4 regions of the Kitasatospora sp. NPDC059722 genome follow, and region 3 is predicted to be linked to each of the others. Evidence: riboswitches for the same ligand, from Rfam matches in the RefSeq annotation. Region 3 holds a riboswitch; each other region holds the start of a gene.

Region 1 (4,201 bases), on a different contig from region 3:
CCGACCCGCACGGCCACATCACGTACTTCAGCTCCCTCGACCCGGGCGGCCGCCGGGGCAAGGGCCCGGCCTGGGGCGGCGGCACCTGGAGCACCGACTACGGCACGTTCTGGTGCTGCCAGGGAACGGGTGTCGAGTCCAACACCAAGCTGATGGACTCCATCTACTTCCACGAGGGCACCACCCTCACGGTGAACCTGTTCCTCCCGTCCGTCCTGGACTGGACCGAGCGGGGCATCACGGTCACCCAGACCACCGCGTTCCCGGCCGAGGACACCACGACGCTCAAGGTCACCGGCAGTGTCGGCGGGACGTGGTCCATGCGCGTCCGCATCCCCGGGTGGACCTCGGGTGCCAGTGTCAGCGTCAACGGCGTCGCGCAGAGCGTCGCGGCCACCCCGGGCACGTACGCCACCCTCACCCGGAACTGGGTCTCCGGCGACACCGTCACCGTGAAGCTCCCCATGCGGGTGGCCCTCCAGGCCGCCAACGACAGCCCCGGTGTCGCGGCGATCACCTACGGCCCCGCCGTCCTGGCCGGCAACTACGGCAGCACCGCGCTGTCCGCCCTCCCGGCCCTGGACGCCACCACGATCACCCGGACCAGCAGCACCGCCCTCGCCTTCACGGCCACCGCCGACGGAGCGACGGTCGGCCTCGGCCCGTTCCACGACGCCCAGGGCTTCAACTACACCGTCTACTGGCGGACCGACGGCGCGGGCTTCCGTCTGGTCAACGCGGCCAGCGGACTCGTCCTCGGCATCCAGAACATGTCCAGCGCCGACGGCGGCCTCGCCCTGCAGTGGCCCGACACCGGCACCGCCGACCACAACTGGGCCCTCGTCGTCGACGGCACCGCACTGCGGCTGCGCAACGTCAACAGCGGCAAGGTCCTCGGCGTGAAGGACATGTCCACCGCCGACAACGCCCCGATCCTCCAGTGGGCCGACACGGGCACCGCCGACCACCGGTGGACCGTCGTCGACGCCGGCAACGGCTACCACGAGCTCCAGAACGTCCACACCGGCAAGCTGCTCGGCATCGCCGGCGGCTCCACCGTCCAGGGCACCGCAGCCGTACAGCTGTCCGGCAGCGGTGCCGCCGCCGGCCAGTGGCAGTTCGCCCCCGTCGGTGCCAGGCGGATCCAGAACGTCGCCAGCGGGCGGGTCCTCGGAGTGAAGGACATGTCCACCGCCGACGGCGGCCTCGTCATCCAGTGGGACGACAACGGCACCGCCGACCACCTCTGGACGGCCGCCCTCGACACCGGCGGCCACCTGCGCCTGCGCAACTCCAACAGCGGCAAAGTCCTCGCCGTGGAGAACGGCGGCACCGCCAACGGCGCGAGGATCGTCCAGTGGGCCGACAACGGCGCCACCGACCACCGGTGGCGCCTGCGCCACGGAGGTGGGGACACCTTCAGGATCCAGTGCGCCAACAGCGGCCGCGTCCTCGGTGTCTCCGGTGCCTCCACCGCCTTGGGAGCGCAGGCCGTGCTCTGGGACGACTCCGGCACCAGCGACCACCTGTGGCGGTTCATCTGATCCGGCGTCGGGGCCGCCGGGTCTCAGCTCAGCCTGCACCAAGACCGTGGCTACGGTCCGAGCCGGGCGGCTCCGCCAGGAACCGCTCGCGCTCGTCACGGGTCAGCGCCACGTGCGCTCCTCTCCGCACTCGGAGACCGGGGCAAGGTCACACATCGCGGTGAGTTCACCGGCTGTCGCGGCGTCAAACGATGCGTACGTCACGACCGGATCAATGCTGCATCCCCTTCGAGGGTCACGGGCGCGGAGCTTGTTCGGTCGACAACTCGGTGACACCGGTGCGTATTGACGCATCGGGGGAGGCTCTCCTTTACCGAGGGGCGCCCGCCACCGGTCTTTCGCCCTCGGCCGTCCGTCGGCGCAGCCGCATGAGGTCCTGGCGATGCTCGTTCTTGTCGAGGAGGAGAAGACGTCGGTCCAGGCGAAGGTCTTGACCGCCTGGAGGGTGGCGTGGTCCGGGTCGCCTGCACCGATGCCGATGATCTGCGGCACGCCGTGATTCTGCCGGATGCCGCAAGGACCGGTCGCCTGCGGACCACCGCCTGTGGCTGCCACCTGCGGTTTTGCGACGTTCGCGAATTGTCCGGCCCGTGCCAGGCCGATGGAACGTGATCTTCCGCACGCTCGACCTGCGGCGGGGCCCGGGACGATTGACGGCCCCCTGGCGCGCCCCTACTCTACGAGCGTTAGTGATGGCGCAGGGAAGCTGGTGGAACTCCAGCACGGTCGCGCCACTGTGAGCGGGGCGTCCTCGGGCGGCTCGCGAGTCAGACACGGTGCCATCACGATCCGCCCCATCGATAGCGGGACGCACGATCCCCTGAAGGAGGCTCAACCGTGAGCACCAGTATGCCCGGACCCTCAGCCCTGCCCGTCCCGGTCGTCGTGCCGGCGACCAAGGCCGTCGCCTGGCTGGCCGTCACCGCGATCCTCGCGCTGGTCGTCTACTACTTCATCGGCGTCGACCAGGGCGCCTATTCCGTGCTCGGCAAGGACATGCACATCCACGAGTTCGTCCACGACTCGCGGCACTTCCTCGGCTTCCCCTGCCACTGACCAGCGGAAGCGGCGAACAACCCGACATGGAAAAGAGACTCATCCTGCGCGGCGTCATCGCCGGCGCAGTGGCCGGCCTGCTCGCCTTCGTCTTCGCGCGGATCTTCGCCGAACCGCAGATCAACGCGGCGATCGAGTACGAGAGCGGACGCGACGACGCGCAGGGCCTGCTGGACAAGGCCGCCGGGCTGCCGATGGACATGGGCGGTCCGGACATCTTCAGCCGCACGATCCAGGCCAACATCGGCATCGGCGTCGGCATGATCCTGTTCGGCACGGCCATGGGCGCGCTGTTCGCAGTGGCGTACAGCGTGTGCCTGGGCCGGACCGGCAAGCTGCGCCCGCGCACCCTGGCGATGCTGGTGGCGCTGGGCGGCTTCCTCGGCATGTACTTCGTGCCGTTCGTCAAGTACCCGGCCAACCCGCCGGCCATCGGCCACGCCGAGACCATCCGTGACCGCGGAAACCTCTACCTGGCCATGGTCGCCTGTTCCGTCCTCTTCCTCGTCCTGGCGGTCTGGCTCGGCAAGCGCCTGCAGGCCCGCTTCGGCAACTGGAACGCGACCCTGCTCGCCGCCGGCGCCTACGTCGTGGCGATCGGCATCGTCATGGCGGTGCTCCCCTCCCTCGGTGAACTCGCCGACAACGTTCAGCAGTACGGCCACCACGCGACCGAGACGCCGCTGCCGCTGACCGACGACAAGGGCGCCATCGTCTACCCGGGCTTCCCGGCCGACACCCTGTTCAGCTTCCGCTTCTACTCGGTGGCCGCACAGCTCCTGCTGTGGGCCACGGTCGGCCTGGTCTTCGGACCGATGGCCGAGCGCCTGCTCGACGCCCGCACCGCGGCCGCGACGGCACCGGCCACGGCCGGTCCCGAGCCGGTCGGCGCGGTATGACGCAGACCCCACCGAGGGGGGGGGCCGGCCCCCGCGGGGGCGGGGCGGGGGGGGGGGTTGGGCGGGGCCACCCCCCCCGCGGGGCCCGGCGGGCGCCCCGGGGGGGCGGGCGCGGGGCGCGCGGCGGGGGGTGGGGCCGGTGCGGTCGCGGTGGGTTGCGGCGGGGCGGCGCCCCCCCGCGGGCGCCCGCCGCCCAGCGCGCCGTTCTTCGCCTTCGACACCCACCCGGCCGGCCCGCTCGTCCAGCCCTGGCGTCCGATGGTCGAACTCCTGGACCAACCGGCCGTGTTGGGGGAGCGGGTGACCTCCGTCCGCGGTTACCTCGCGGCGGCGGGCGGGCAGTCGCCCGACGCGGTCGAGGAGCGGGTGGCCGCCTCGGTGACCCATCTCGGCCTCGTCGCCCGCTTCGTCTCACCGGCATTCGGCGTCGCCGTCCTCGACGGGGCGCTGCTCGCGTACGGTCTGCGGGAGACGGGCTGGCAGCCCGCGCTCGGCGGCCTGTTCCCGCTGTCGCTGCCGTGCCGCGAGCCGGAGCACGTGACCGGTCCGGCCGAGCTCGCCGTCCGGCTGGCCGCAGAGGTGCTCGACGGTCCGGTCCGTGAGCTGGTCCAGGCGGTCGCCGCGTTCTCGGTGTCGCCGCGGATCCTGTGGGGCAACGTCGCGTCGGCGGTCAACGGTGCCGCCGCGGCCATCGCCCGGTCC
Region 2 (4,201 bases), on a different contig from region 3:
CAAGGGCGAGTCCAAGGCCGAGGCGCGCGAGCGCGGCATGGCCCTGCTGGAGCGGGTCGGCCTGTCCGACAAGGCGAAGAGCTACCCGTCGCAGCTGTCCGGCGGCCAGCAGCAGCGCGTCGCGATCGCCCGCGCGCTGGCCATGAAGCCCAAGCTGATGCTCTTCGACGAGCCCACCTCGGCGCTCGACCCGGAGCTCGTCGGCGAGGTGCTGGACGTCATGCGCGGCCTCGCCGAGGAGGGGATGACGATGATCGTCGTCACCCACGAGATGGGCTTCGCGCGCGAGGTCGGCGACGCGCTGGTGTTCATGGACGGCGGCGTGGTCGTCGAGTCCGGCAACCCCCGCGACGTCCTCACCAACCCGCAGCACGAGCGCACCCGGTCCTTCCTCTCGAAGGTCCTCTGAGCGTGCGCTGAGCGAGCAACCCTTGGCGCCCGGCAGGCCGATCCTGCCGGGCGCCGCCGTTTTCCCGATCCGGGTAATAGGCTGGACGCAATCAGCCCGTTACCGAACCACTGGAAGGACCGCCGTGGAGCTCGCCTCCTACGCCGATCTCGCCGTTCGGCTGGTGAACACCGAGGAACCCGAGCGCGGCACCGACACGCTGACCTCGGTGGACGCCGTGCGCGCCCTGTTCTCCGAGTCCTCTCGCGCCGCCGCCCTGGCCGACGAGTCCGACCTGCCCCGCCTGCGGGCGGTGCGGACCAGGCTGCGCGGGGTCTTCGAGGCCGCCGCCGAGGGCGACGAGGTACGTGGCGTCGACCTGCTGAACAGCCTGCTCATGGAGTACCCCGTCAGCCCGCTGGTCTCCGGCCACGACTACCTCGACGACGCCGGCCGGCCGCGCTGGCACCTGCACCTCGCCGACAACTCGCCCACCGCCACCGCGCACTTCAGCGCCGTCGCGTGCATGGGCCTGGCCGTCCACCTCACCGAGCTCGGCGCCGACCGGCTCGGGATCTGCCAGGCCGCGCCGTGCCGCAACGCCTACCTCGACACCTCCACCAACCGCTCCCGGCGCTACTGCTCCGACCGCTGCGCCACGCGCGCCAACGTCGCGGCCTACCGGGCCCGCAAGCGCCAGGAGGCCCAGGACGCGGCGCTCGGGCCGCAGCAGTTGCAGGCCTAGACGCGCATCCGCCAGTGCCGTGACACTAGAGCTCGGCGTCCACCCAGACGCCGAGGCGGCGGGCCAGCCCCGGGACCCGGACCAGCCCGGGGGTCAGCAGCAGTCGCTCCAGCCGGCGGCCGGGCGCCAGCCAGGCCGGGCGCGGGCGCAGCCGCAGCAGCACCCGGCCGAGCACGAGCTCGTCCGGAACGGCGCCGTAGCTGCGGCTGTCGCTGTCGACCGGCCGGTTGTCGGAGAGCAGCCACCAGCCCTTCGCCCGGCGCTCGGCCGCCCGCTTGACCACCAGCAGGTCCTGCTGGAACGGGTGCCGGAAGAGCACGACCGCGCCCGGGCGGATCCGCGCGCCGTACCGGACCAGCAACTGGTCGCCCTCGCGCAGGGTCGGGACCATCGACGGTCCCGCCACGTCGACCAGCCCGAACGGCACCGTGCCCGCCCGTGCGCCGTCCCCCGGTTGCGTCATCCGCGCCACCACTCCTCCTCCCGGCCGCCGCGTCCCAGTGTGCCGTACGGACCGTCACCTGTCCGATGTCCGGATTACCCCGGTTCCGGATCGGCCTTTTGCCCTAGGCCCACCGCCCGATCGCGAAACCGGGAGGCCGGAAGGGTAGTCTCGGGCGCGGGAAGACGATCTAAGGAAGGACTCCCATGTTCTCTCGTCTGTTTGCACCGCGCGCCACCGCCCACGCCCACTGCGACCTGCCCTGCGGTGTGTACGACCCGGCGCAGGCCCGGATCGAGGCCGAGTCGGTCAAGGCCACCCAGGAGAAGTACCAGGCCAACGAGGACCCGCACTTCCGCGCCCGCGCCATCATCATCAAGGAGCAGCGCGCCGAGGCCGTCAAGCACCACATCTCGGTGCTGTGGAGCGACTACTTCAAGGCCCCGCACTTCGAGAAGTACCCGCAGCTGCACCAGCTGATCAACGACACCCTGAAGGCCGCCTCGGCCACCAAGGCGTCCACGGACCCGGCCACCGGCCAGGCCCTGCTGGACCTGATCGCCGAGGTCGACAAGATCTTCTGGGAGACCAAGCAGGCCTGAGCCTGACGCGTCGCCACGTCGAGAGCCCCCGCCCGGACCACCGGGCGGGGGCTTTCGCGCGTCCGGGCCGTGCGTTCACGTCCGTTCATCTCCGTACACATACCTGTAAGGACTGCATTACCGTATTGGCTGTTATGCTGCCAAGGCGTCCGAGGGAGAAGTCCGGTGTGAATCCGGCGCTGACCCGCAACGGTGAGCACGCCCCCGGGGCCGTGCCAGCCCGATCGCCCCCGGCCGCTGAACTCCCGACAACTCGCCGAGGACTGCGAGGGGATGGCGCCCGGGCCCGCACCCGGCCGGCGCCGGCCCCGGCACACCCACGGCCCGAGGCAAGGCGCCCGAACAGATCGTGAGAAGGCCACCGGACTCCCGCCGCATACCCGCCGCGCCCCTCGCCGTCGGCCTGGCCACCGCCCTGCTGCTCTCCCTCGTGTGCGGCGTGGCCCTCGGCTCCGCCGGACTCGGCTGGACGCGCGTCCTGCGGCTGCTCGGCGCCGGACTGACGAGCGGTCGGCTGGAGGCCGAGGAGGCCGCCGCGTACGCGATCGTCTGGGAGATCCGGCTGCCGCGCACCGTCCTGGCCGCCGTGGTCGGCGCCGGGCTCGCCGCCACCGGGGTCGCCGTGCAGGCCCTCGTGCGCAACGCCCTCGCCGACCCGTTCGTCCTCGGCGTCTCCTCCGGCGCCGCCGTCGGCGCCAACGCCGTCCTGCTACTCGGCGCCTTCGCCTCGCTCGGCGTGTGGGCGATCTCCGCCTCCGCGTTCGGCTCCGCGCTGATCGCCATGGTGCTGGTGTACCTGGCCGCGCGCACCGCCTTCGGACTCACCCCACTGCGCCTCGTGCTCACCGGCACCGCCCTCTCGTACGGCTTCTCCGCGCTGACGGCGCTCATGGTCTTCGCCGCCGCCCGCGGCGAGGCCGCCCGCGACGCCATGATGTGGCTGCTCGGCAGCCTCGGCGGCGCGACCTGGGGCTCGGTGCCGATCGCCGCCGCCACCGTGCTGGCCGGACTCGCCCACCTCGCTTGCGCCGCGGGGCGGCTGGACGCGCTGGCCATGGGCGACGAGACCGCCGCCTCGCTCGGCGTCGACCCCGACCGGCTGCGCCGCGAGCTGTTCGTGGTGACCGCCGCCGTCACCGGCACGGTCGTCGCCGTCAGCGGGGCGATCGGATTCGTCGGGCTGATGGTCCCGCACCTCGCGCGGATGCTGGTCGGCGCCGGGCACCGCCGGGTGCTGCTGGTCGCGCCGCTCGCCGGGGCGCTGCTGCTGGTCTGGGTGGACATCGTCTCGCGCACCCTGCTCGCCCCGGCCGAACTGCCCGTCGGGGTGGTCACCGCGGTGCTCGGGGTGCCCTGTTTCCTGCTGCTGATGCGTCGTCGCGGCCACGCGCTCGGAGGCCGCTGATGGACCTCGCCCTCGACTCCGTCTCGGTGGAGCTGGCCGGCACCCAGCTCGTCCACGACATCGCCCTGAAGGCCTCCGCCGGGCAGGTGGTGGGGCTCGTCGGGCCCAACGGCAGCGGGAAGTCGACGCTGCTGCGCTGCGTCTACCGGGCCCTGCGGCCCGCCGCCGGGGCCGTCCTGGTGGGCGGCGACGACCTGCACGCGCTCGCCCCGCGCGAGGCCGCCCGGCGGGTGGCCGCGCTGCCGCAGGAGCACTCCGCCGAGTTCGACTTCACGGTGGCCGAGGTGGTCGCCATGGGCCGGCTGCCGCACCGGCGGGGCTTCGGCGGACCGTCGGACGGCGACCTCGGGCGCTGCGCGGAGGCGCTGCGCCGGGTCGGCGCCGGGCACCTCGCCGAGCGCGGCTTCCTGGGCCTGTCGGGCGGCGAGAAGCAGCGCGTGCTGATCGCCCGCGCGCTCGTCCAGGAGCCGCGCCTGCTGGTGCTGGACGAGCCCACCAACCACCTCGACATCGGGCACCAGCTGGAGGTCCTGGCGCTCGTCCGCGCGGCCGGGCCGACGGTGCTCACCGCGCTGCACGACCTCAACCTGGCGGCCGGGCACTGCGACCTGCTGTACGT
Region 3 (4,201 bases):
CTGGATGTTGGGGTCGAAGCGCCGCGGGGTGCGGCGGTGCGAGTGCGAGATCGCGTTGCCGAAGCCCGGCCGGCGGCCGGTGAGCTGGCAGTGGGCGGACATGGGGGCTCCCAAAACGGTCCGGGAATGGGCGGGACGGAGGTCACGTTACACCAGATGAAAATGACATCCATTTCGGTGTACGGTTCCAGCCCGGCCCCGAACCGCCGCACCACCCGACCCCTCCGGAGGACCTCATGGCCCGCAGCGAACTGCGCCCCGTCATCAAGCTCCGCTCCACCGCCGGCACCGGCTACACCTACGTGACCCGCAAGAACCGCCGGAACGACCCGGACCGGATGGTGCTGCGCAAGTACGACCCGGTCGCGCGCGAGCACGTCGACTTCCGCGAAGAGCGCTGACCGAAGAGCGCCGGAACGAAGAACGTCGGAACGAAGAACGTCGGAACGAAGAACGTCGAACGAAGAGCGCTGATCCCCCGCCGAGGAGGCACCCCCATGAAGCCCGGAATCCACCCCGCCTACCGGCCCGTCGTCTTCCGCGACAAGGTCGGCGGCCTCTCCTTCCTCACCCGCTCGACGGTCACCAGCGACCGCACGGTCGAGTGGGAGGACGGCAACACCTATCCCGTCATCGACGTCGAGATCTCCTCGGCGAGCCACCCCTTCTACACCGGCCAGTCCCGCGTGCTCGACACCGCGGGCCGCGTCGAGCGCTTCCGCCAGCGCTACGGCGACCGGCACAGCTGACCCGGCGCAGCCGGCCCGGAACGCGCGCGACGGCGCCTCCCCACGGTGGGGAGGCGCCGTCGCGGCAGGCGTGCGGCAGGCGTGCGGCAGGCGTGCTCAGGAGCGTTCGGCGCCCCAGCGCTTCTCGACCCCGGCCAGCTTCCAGTACGCGATCGCCGCGGCCCAGACGACGACGAACAGCCCGGCGATCGCGTAGCCGACGTTGTCGAGCGAGATGTCCGCGATCCAGCCGGTGACCGGATCGGTCAGGTCCAGCTTCTCGTGCAGCACGCCGACCAGCTCGATCGTGCCGATGATGAACGCCACCGCGATCGACAGACCGGTGATCGTCAGGTTGTAGTACACCTTGCGCACCGGGTTGGAGAACGCCCACTGGTACGCGAAGTTCATGAACGTCCCGTCCAGCGTGTCGAACAGGCTCATCCCCGCCGCGAACAGCAGCGGCAGGCAGACGATCGCGTACCAGGGCAGCCCGGCGGCCGCGCCCGAGCCGGCCATCACCATCAGGGTCACCTCGGTCGCGGTGTCGAAGCCGAGGCCGAGCACCATGCCCACCGGGAACATCTGGCCGGGCCGGGTGATCGAGCGGGTCGCCCGGTTCAGCACCCGGGCCATGAAGCCGCGCGAGTTCAGGTGCTGCTCCAGCTCGGCCTCGTCGTACTGCCCGGCGCGCATCGCCCGGAACACCTTCAGGATGCCGAGCAGCGCCGCCAGGTTGAGCGCGCCGATCAGGTAGAGGAACGCGCCTGAGGCCGTCGTGCCGACCATGCCGAGCCACTGGTGGGTGGTCGACTCGTCGTCCATCAGCGTGTTCGCCAGCTGCGCGCCGCCCGCGACCAGGGCGGCCATGACGACCACCATCGACGAGTGCCCGAGGGCGAACCAGAAGCCCACCGAGACCGGCCGCTTGCCGTCGGCCATCAGCTTGCGGGTGGTGTTGTCGATCACCGCGATGTGGTCGGCGTCGAACGCGTGCCGCATGCCGAGCGTGTACGCCGTGATGCCGAGGCCCACCCCGAAGACCTGGGTGCCGACGGCGTAGTTGTGCGGCGCCACCAGGAAGACGAGGGTCCCGAACGCCACGACGTGCATGGCCAGGATCACCCCCATCAGCCCGGCGGTGCGGACGGTGTCCTCTCTCCTCCACCGGAAGGTGGGCAGCACGGCGGGCGCGGCCTCGGGGGCGGCGGTTTCGGGCAGGGTCATCTTCGGATCACGCTCCAGCACCTCGTGGAAAGACGTTCGTGAGATGCCGTGGCCGGTCTCCTGGCTGACGGGGCTCCCGTACCCGCCTTCCCAGGCGCGCGAAGCGCCCAGTGGCGTCTGGGTACGGGCGGACTCCCCCGATCACAGTGGCGAGGGCCGCTCCGGACTGGGACCCCTGAGGGTCCGTCACCGGTCTTCCCGAGCACCACGGCGGGGAACACCGTAGGGGTCCCGGGCCGACCCTTGCAAGGCTGCGCACCTACGCAGGTGTCCAGGATCACAGGTCGTGAGCTGCCAGAATGTCCGCATGCATCTCGTACCGGCCGACCGCGCGGGCCACCGCACCATCGACGGACACCGGGTCTGCGAGGCCATCGCCGCGATCGGCGACGCCGCGCACGTCCGCTCGTGGTCCGAGCGGTTCTCCCTGCTCGCCGACCCCGGGCGGCTCGCGATCCTGCTCGCCCTGCACCGCGCCGGACCGCTCGCCGTCACCGACCTCGCCGTCGCCACCGGCATGCGCGACCCGGCCGTCTCACAGGCCCTGCGGCTGCTGCGGACGGCCGGCGTGGTCACCGGGGACAAGGACGGACGCGTCGTGCGCTACCGGCTCGTCGACGAGAGCATGCGCCCCCTCCTCGACGAGTGCGCCGCGGCCGACCACGAGGAGCCAGCCGCCGCGGCGGGCTGACCTCCCGGGCCTGAATCACCGCGGGGAGCCGACCCGATGAGTACGATCATGGCGTGCCGACCCACCCCCACGCCTGGCCCGCCGACCGCTGGAACACCCGGCCGGTCAGGGCGCGCGTGCTGGCGGTCGCCCGCACCCTCACCTCCGCCACCCGGGTCCTCGACGTCCTCACCCTCCTGAACCGCGACGGCATCGAGCGCTACGCCACCGTCAACCCCGGCTCCGCCTTCGCCGACGGCCTCGACGACTACCTGCGCGGCCTGCCCGGCATCACCCTGCTGGACTGGGAGGACGCCGTCCGGCACCGCTTCGACCTGGCCGTCGCCTGCGCCGTCCACTCCTCGATGCACCGCCTCGACGCCCGGCTCGTCGTCCTCCCGCACGGCGCCGGCTACAACCGCCTGGTGACCGAGTCCACCGGCGACACCGTCAGCGCAGCCGGCCTCTCCCGCAACGAACTCACCCACCACGGCCGGGTCTTCGTCGACGTCCTCGGCCTCTCCCACCCGGAACAGCTCGACCGGCTGCGGGTCTCCTGCCCCGAGGCACTGGACGTCGCCCAGGTCGTCGGCGACCCGTGCTTCGACCGCATGCTCCGCAGCCTGCGTCTGCGCGACTCCTACCGGGCCGCCCTCGGCGCCGTCGACGGCCGGCGGCTCGTCGTCGTCAACTCCACCTGGAGCGAGCACTCGTTATTCGGCCGCCGCCCCGACCTGCCCCGACGCCTCGTCCGCCGGCTCCCCGCCGACGAGTACGCGGTCGCCGTCGTCCTCCACCCCAACATCTGGAACCGGCACGACCCCGAGGCCCTGCTCGACGACGCCCGGCGGATGGGCCTGCGCCTCGTCCCGCCCCACCAGGGCTGGCAGGCCGCCCTCGTCGCCGCCGACTGCCTGATCGGCGACCACGGCTCGGTGTCCGTCTACGGCGCCGCCCTGGAACGCCCCACCCTGCTCGTCGCCACCGGCGCCGCCGAACTCGACCCGCACTCCCCCAGCCACGCCTTCGGCCAGGCCGCCCCGGCGCTCGACCCGGACGGCGACCTCGCCGCCCAGCTCGAACAGGCCCTGCAGAAGCAGGACCCGGCCGCCCTGCGCCCGATCACCGACCGCTCCCTCGCCCGCCGCGGCCGCTCCGCCGAGGTGCTGCGCCCGCTGCTCTACTCCTTCCTGGACGGACTGGACGAACCGGACGACGAACCGCTCCTGCCGCCCTACCCCAAGCCGGTCCCCCGCCCCGGCACCCCCGAAGGCCCGACGGCCTACGACGTCGAGGCCGCGAGCGAGGGCACCGAGGTCAGCCTGCGGCGCTACCCCTTCGACCCCGGCGACCACACCCCGCGCGGCTTCCACGCCCTCACCGACGAACACCCGGGCGACGCCCTGCGCTACACCGCCGAGGTCCTCGCCCGGACCGAGACGCGCGCCGAACTCCCCGCCGGACGCTGGCTCGCCGACACCGCCGCCGCGCTCCCCGGCCTCGCCGTCGCGGTGGCCGCCCTCGGCCCGGCCCGCCACCTCGTCCGGCTGCGCACCGGCCTGCTGCTGGAAGCCCG
Region 4 (4,201 bases), on a different contig from region 3:
GCACCACGGCCACCCGCAGCACGTCCGCCCCGAGCGGCCCGCGCCCGTCGACCCGGTCCACGACCGTCGACAGGTCCAGCGAGTCCTCGGCGTCCAGCCACAGCCCCGGCAGCAACGGCAGCGTGCCGAGCACCGGACGGCCGGTCAGGCCGTGCAGCATCTCCAGGCCGGGCGCCAGCAGCCGGGCGTCCCCGCGGAACTTGTTGACGAACCAGCCGGCCACGTGCCGCTGGTCCTCCTCGGACAGCAGCGCCAGCGTCCCGTACATCGCCGCGAACACGCCGCCCCGGTCGATGTCGCCGACCACCACGACGGGCAGCCGGGCGGCCGTCGCCAGGCCCATGTTGGCGATGTCCCGGTCGCGCAGGTTGATCTCGGCGGGCGAGCCCGCGCCCTCGCACACCACCACGTCGTACCGGCGGCGCAGGTCCGCCAGGCACTCCAGGGCGCGCTCCAGCAGGACGGGCTTGCGCTCGCGGTAGTCCAGCGCGCCCACCTCGGCGACCGGTCTGCCGAGCAGCACCACCTGGCTGCGGCCGTCCGCGCCGGGCTTGAGCAGCACCGGGTTCATCGCCGCCTCCGGCTCCACCCGGGCGGCCTGGGCCTGCATCGCCTGGGCCCGGCCGATCTCGGCGCCGTCGGCCGTCACGAACGAGTTCAGCGACATGTTCTGCGCCTTGAACGGCGCCACCCGGACGCCCCGGCGGGCCAGCCACCGGCAGATGCCCGCCGTGACGACGCTCTTGCCCGCGTCCGAGGTCGTCCCCGCGACCAGCAGCGCGTTGGTCATGCCCTTCCCCTCCTCAGCAGCGATCGCAGCAGGACGTGCCCCGCGACCGTCGTACCCAGCGCCAGCGCGCCCACCCGCCGCGACAGCGCGCAGGCCCGCTCGATGTCGTCCACCGTCACCGGCCGCAGCTCCGCGCCCAGCACCGGCCGGTGCTCGACGCGCTCGCCGTACTGCAGCGTGCCGCCCAGCCGCACGCCCACGGCGCCCGCGAACGCCGACTCGGCCTGCCCCGCGTTCGGGCTCGGATGCGCCGAACCGTCCCGCCGCCACACCCGCCAGGCCGTCCGCGGCTGCGGCGCGGCGGCCACCGTCAGCAGCGCCGTCAGCCGGGCGCCCGGCCAGCCCGCCACGTCGTCCAGCCGGGCCGAGGCCCAGCCGAACCGGGCGTGGCGCGGCGAGCGGTGACCCACCATCGCGTCCAGCGTGTTGACGGCGCGGAAGGCCAGCAGACCGGGCGTGCCGGCGAGGGCGCCCCAGGCCAGCGCGTTCACGACGGCGTCCGCGGTGTTCTCGGCCACCGACTCCACGACGGCGCGGGCGATCTGCTGCCCGTCCAGCGCGCTCGGGTCGCGCCCGCACAGGTGCGGCAGCCGCTCCCGGGCGGCGGGCAGGTCGCCCGCGGCCAGCGCCCGGCCGATCGTGCGCGCCTCCCGGGTCAGCGAGGTGCCGCCGAGCACCGTCCAGGTCGCGGCGGCGGCCAGCGCGGCCCGCCCCAGCGGCCGGCGGCCGGCCGTCCGCTCCAGCGCCACCGCGCCCGCCGCGACGGCGCCCACGCAGAGCGCCGTGTACGCGGCCCCGGTGGCCCGGTCGTCGCGCCACATCCGGCGCTCCAGGCGGGTCGCCGCACCGCCGAAGACGGCCACCGGGTGGCCGCGGCGCGGATCGGCGTAGCGGGCGTCCGCCAGGTAGCCCGCGACGGCGCCGACCGCGAAGGCGGCGGCGCGGGTCAGCGGGCGCACGACGGAGGGGGACAGGGGAGGGCTCGGCGGGTCGGGGCAGCCTGCATCGCGTGCGAGTCCTCACTCAGGGTCCGCGCCCTGGATCGACGTACCGGGGGCGAGAGTCTCCTGGCTTCCGGGTCGAACGCACCCCCGGAGCCTTCCAGCAGCACGTCAGCGAAGACTGACGGTCCGCCGTGGCGTCGTTCCGGCCGTGCTCCCCGGTGACAGTGGCGGGACCGCGCCGGACTCGCACCGGCTTCCTCTGCATGCCTCCGTTTGGCCCTGGGATCCCATCACGCGGCCGAACCGGGAGTCAACCGAGGTCACGGAGGGGTTGGTCACACGCGGGAGGCCCGGCGCGTGCCCCCGAACGCCCCCGTCACTACCTCCGAGTACTGCCGCCGCAGGGGCATGACATCCTGTGCGATCCTCCAGCGGTCCGCGCGCGCCCTCCCCGGCGCTTCGTGCGTTCGGCGGCTGGGGGCCCGTTCGTACCGGCCCTAGCGTTCGTTCACATGCGACGAAGACAGCCTCCGCCCGCCCTGCCCCCGGTGCCGTTCTCGCCCGCCGCGGCCCGCGCCCACCGCGCCGGGCTCGGCCTGACCCCCGAACAGGTCGCCGGCGGCATGGCCGCGCACGGCGTCCGGCTGCTGCCCACGCACGTCATCGCCTGGGAGAGCGGCGAGCTGCGCCCCACCGAGGAGGAGTTCATCGCCCTCGCCCGCGCCCTGTGGTGCCCGCCCGCGCAGCTCATGGGCACCCGCCCGGCCCGCCTGCGCGACCACCGCGTGGCCCGCGAACTGAGCCAGGACACCGCCGCCCGTCGCATCGGCGTCGCCCTGCGCGTCTACCAGGAGGCCGAACTCACCGGGACGTGGGACGGCGACGAGGAGCGGACGCACGCGCTCGCCCAGGTGCTCGGACTGCGGCTCACCGAACTCGTCGAGGTGACCGGCCGCGGCGCCGAGCTCGACCAGCGGCTGCGCAGGTGCGTGGACGGCCGCTGGCAGCCCCACCTGCGGGCGGTCGCGCGGCTCGTGCCGGTCCACGAGGACGACCTCGCGACCGTCCTGACGGCCCTGCACCAGGAGCACCAGGTGTCCTCCCCGCACTGGGGCGCCGCGACGCCCACCCTGCCCCCGCGCGACCGGCCCCTGGCCCCGCGCTTCTGGGAACTCCTCGGCCGCCTCCACACGGAGATCCCGGTCTGACCCCACCTCCACCCCGTCCCCGGCTCCCGCGTCCCTCGTACAGCCCATCCCACTGGCCCCCGCTCCCACCCGCCAGTGAACTTGTCCCCAGCAGACTCACAGAGCGGGGAGCGATATGCGTTGGGGAACCGCAGCCGCCGTGGCGGCAGCCGCCGTCGGCACCGGGGTCGCCGTGCTGGTCGTCGGCCGGCGGGCGTCCGAGCGGCTCGTGCGGCCGGAGACCGTCGTGCTCGAGTCCGGCCCCGTCCTGGTGCAGAGCCTCGCCGCCGGCCGGATCACCTTCAACCGGACGCCCGCGGCCCTCCACCCCGGCCGCTGGGCGCTGGAGTGGGACGGCGACGGCCACGCCGTCGTCGACGACATCCTGCACAGCGACGAACAGGGCGTCACCCGCCGCCTGGTCCGCGCCGACCGGGGCACCCTGACGCCCGGCACCGAGGTCCGCTTCACCCCGCGCGTGCACCTCGGCGACCCGACGACCTCCCTCGGCCTCCCGTTCACCGAGACCGCCGTCGCCGGCGAGCTGGGCGCGATGCCCGCCTGGCGCCTGGACGGCAAGCGCGGCACCTGGGTGGTCCTCGTGCACGGCCCCGGCGCCGACCGCGCCCAGACGCTCCCCGTGCTGCCCGTCCTCCAGCGCCTGGCGCTGCCCGCCCTCGCCGTCACCTACCGCGGCGACCAGGGCGCCCCCGCCTCGCCGGACGGGCTCGGCCACTTCGGCGAGACCGAGTGGCGCGACGTGGAGTCGGCCGTGCGGCTCGCCCTCGACAGCGGCGCCGGCCGGGTGATCCTCTACGGCTGGTCGGTGGGCGCCACGATGTGCCTGCACGCCGCGGCCCGTTCGGCCTGGGCGGGGGCGATCGCCGGGATCGTCCTGGACTCGCCGGTGCTCGACCTGCCCGCCACCGCCCGCCGCGACGCGGTCCGGGCCGGCTACTCCAGGCCGGTCGCCGAGCTCGGCGCGCTGGCCGCGGAGGGCCGCACCGGGGTCGACCTGGCCGACTTCGCGCGCCTCGCCGAGGGGGCCGACCTGCGCGTGCCGACCCTCGTCCTGCACAGCCCGGACGACCCGATCGCGCCGTTCCGCGCCGCCCGGCACCTCGCCACGGCCCGTCCCGACGTCGTCAGCCTCCGGGCCTTCCCGGGCGCGGACCACACCGCCCTCTGGAACTCCGACCCCGCGCACTACTCGGAACTCCTCCGGCGCTGGCTCACCCCCCTCCTCTGATCCGGACCGGCTGCCGTTAATCCGGGGCATT

The links. A riboswitch is a leader RNA that binds a small molecule or an ion and turns the genes downstream of it on or off. The one in region 3 is predicted to bind cobalamin.
Region 1: another riboswitch for cobalamin. It lies ahead of ACFV4F_RS30560 (CbtB-domain containing protein); the one in region 3 lies ahead of ACFV4F_RS02225 (HoxN/HupN/NixA family nickel/cobalt transporter).
Region 2: another riboswitch for cobalamin. It lies ahead of ACFV4F_RS23365 (FecCD family ABC transporter permease); the one in region 3 lies ahead of ACFV4F_RS02225 (HoxN/HupN/NixA family nickel/cobalt transporter).
Region 4: another riboswitch for cobalamin. It lies ahead of ACFV4F_RS27235 (cobalamin biosynthesis protein); the one in region 3 lies ahead of ACFV4F_RS02225 (HoxN/HupN/NixA family nickel/cobalt transporter).

The regions. Positions count from the first base shown of each region.
Region 1 is NZ_JBHWGD010000060.1:11,691-15,891, forward strand. It holds gene ACFV4F_RS30555 (beta-L-arabinofuranosidase domain-containing protein) at 1-1,544, shown strand, start outside; cobalamin riboswitch at 2,221-2,343, shown strand; gene ACFV4F_RS30560 (CbtB-domain containing protein) at 2,382-2,600, shown strand; gene ACFV4F_RS30565 (CbtA family protein) at 2,627-3,499, shown strand; gene ACFV4F_RS30570 (IucA/IucC family C-terminal-domain containing protein) at 3,650-4,201, shown strand, end outside.
Region 2 is NZ_JBHWGD010000037.1:67,822-72,022, reverse strand. It holds gene ACFV4F_RS23385 (amino acid ABC transporter ATP-binding protein) at 1-409, shown strand, start outside; gene ACFV4F_RS23380 (CGNR zinc finger domain-containing protein) at 534-1,133, shown strand; gene sodX (nickel-type superoxide dismutase maturation protease) at 1,159-1,596, opposite strand; gene sodN (superoxide dismutase, Ni) at 1,782-2,177, shown strand; cobalamin riboswitch at 2,290-2,428, shown strand; gene ACFV4F_RS23365 (FecCD family ABC transporter permease) at 2,524-3,582, shown strand; gene ACFV4F_RS23360 (ABC transporter ATP-binding protein) at 3,582-4,201, shown strand, end outside.
Region 3 is NZ_JBHWGD010000002.1:208,084-212,284, forward strand. It holds gene rpmB (50S ribosomal protein L28) at 1-102, opposite strand, end outside; gene rpmG (50S ribosomal protein L33) at 237-401, shown strand; gene ACFV4F_RS02220 (type B 50S ribosomal protein L31) at 498-749, shown strand; gene ACFV4F_RS02225 (HoxN/HupN/NixA family nickel/cobalt transporter) at 846-1,955, opposite strand; cobalamin riboswitch at 1,988-2,180, opposite strand; gene ACFV4F_RS02230 (ArsR/SmtB family transcription factor) at 2,263-2,646, shown strand; gene ACFV4F_RS02235 (hypothetical protein) at 2,700-4,201, shown strand, end outside.
Region 4 is NZ_JBHWGD010000048.1:35,377-39,577, reverse strand. It holds gene ACFV4F_RS27240 (cobyric acid synthase) at 1-790, opposite strand, end outside; gene ACFV4F_RS27235 (cobalamin biosynthesis protein) at 787-1,749, opposite strand; cobalamin riboswitch at 1,851-1,995, opposite strand; gene ACFV4F_RS27230 (helix-turn-helix domain-containing protein) at 2,247-2,942, shown strand; gene ACFV4F_RS27225 (alpha/beta hydrolase family protein) at 3,082-4,170, shown strand.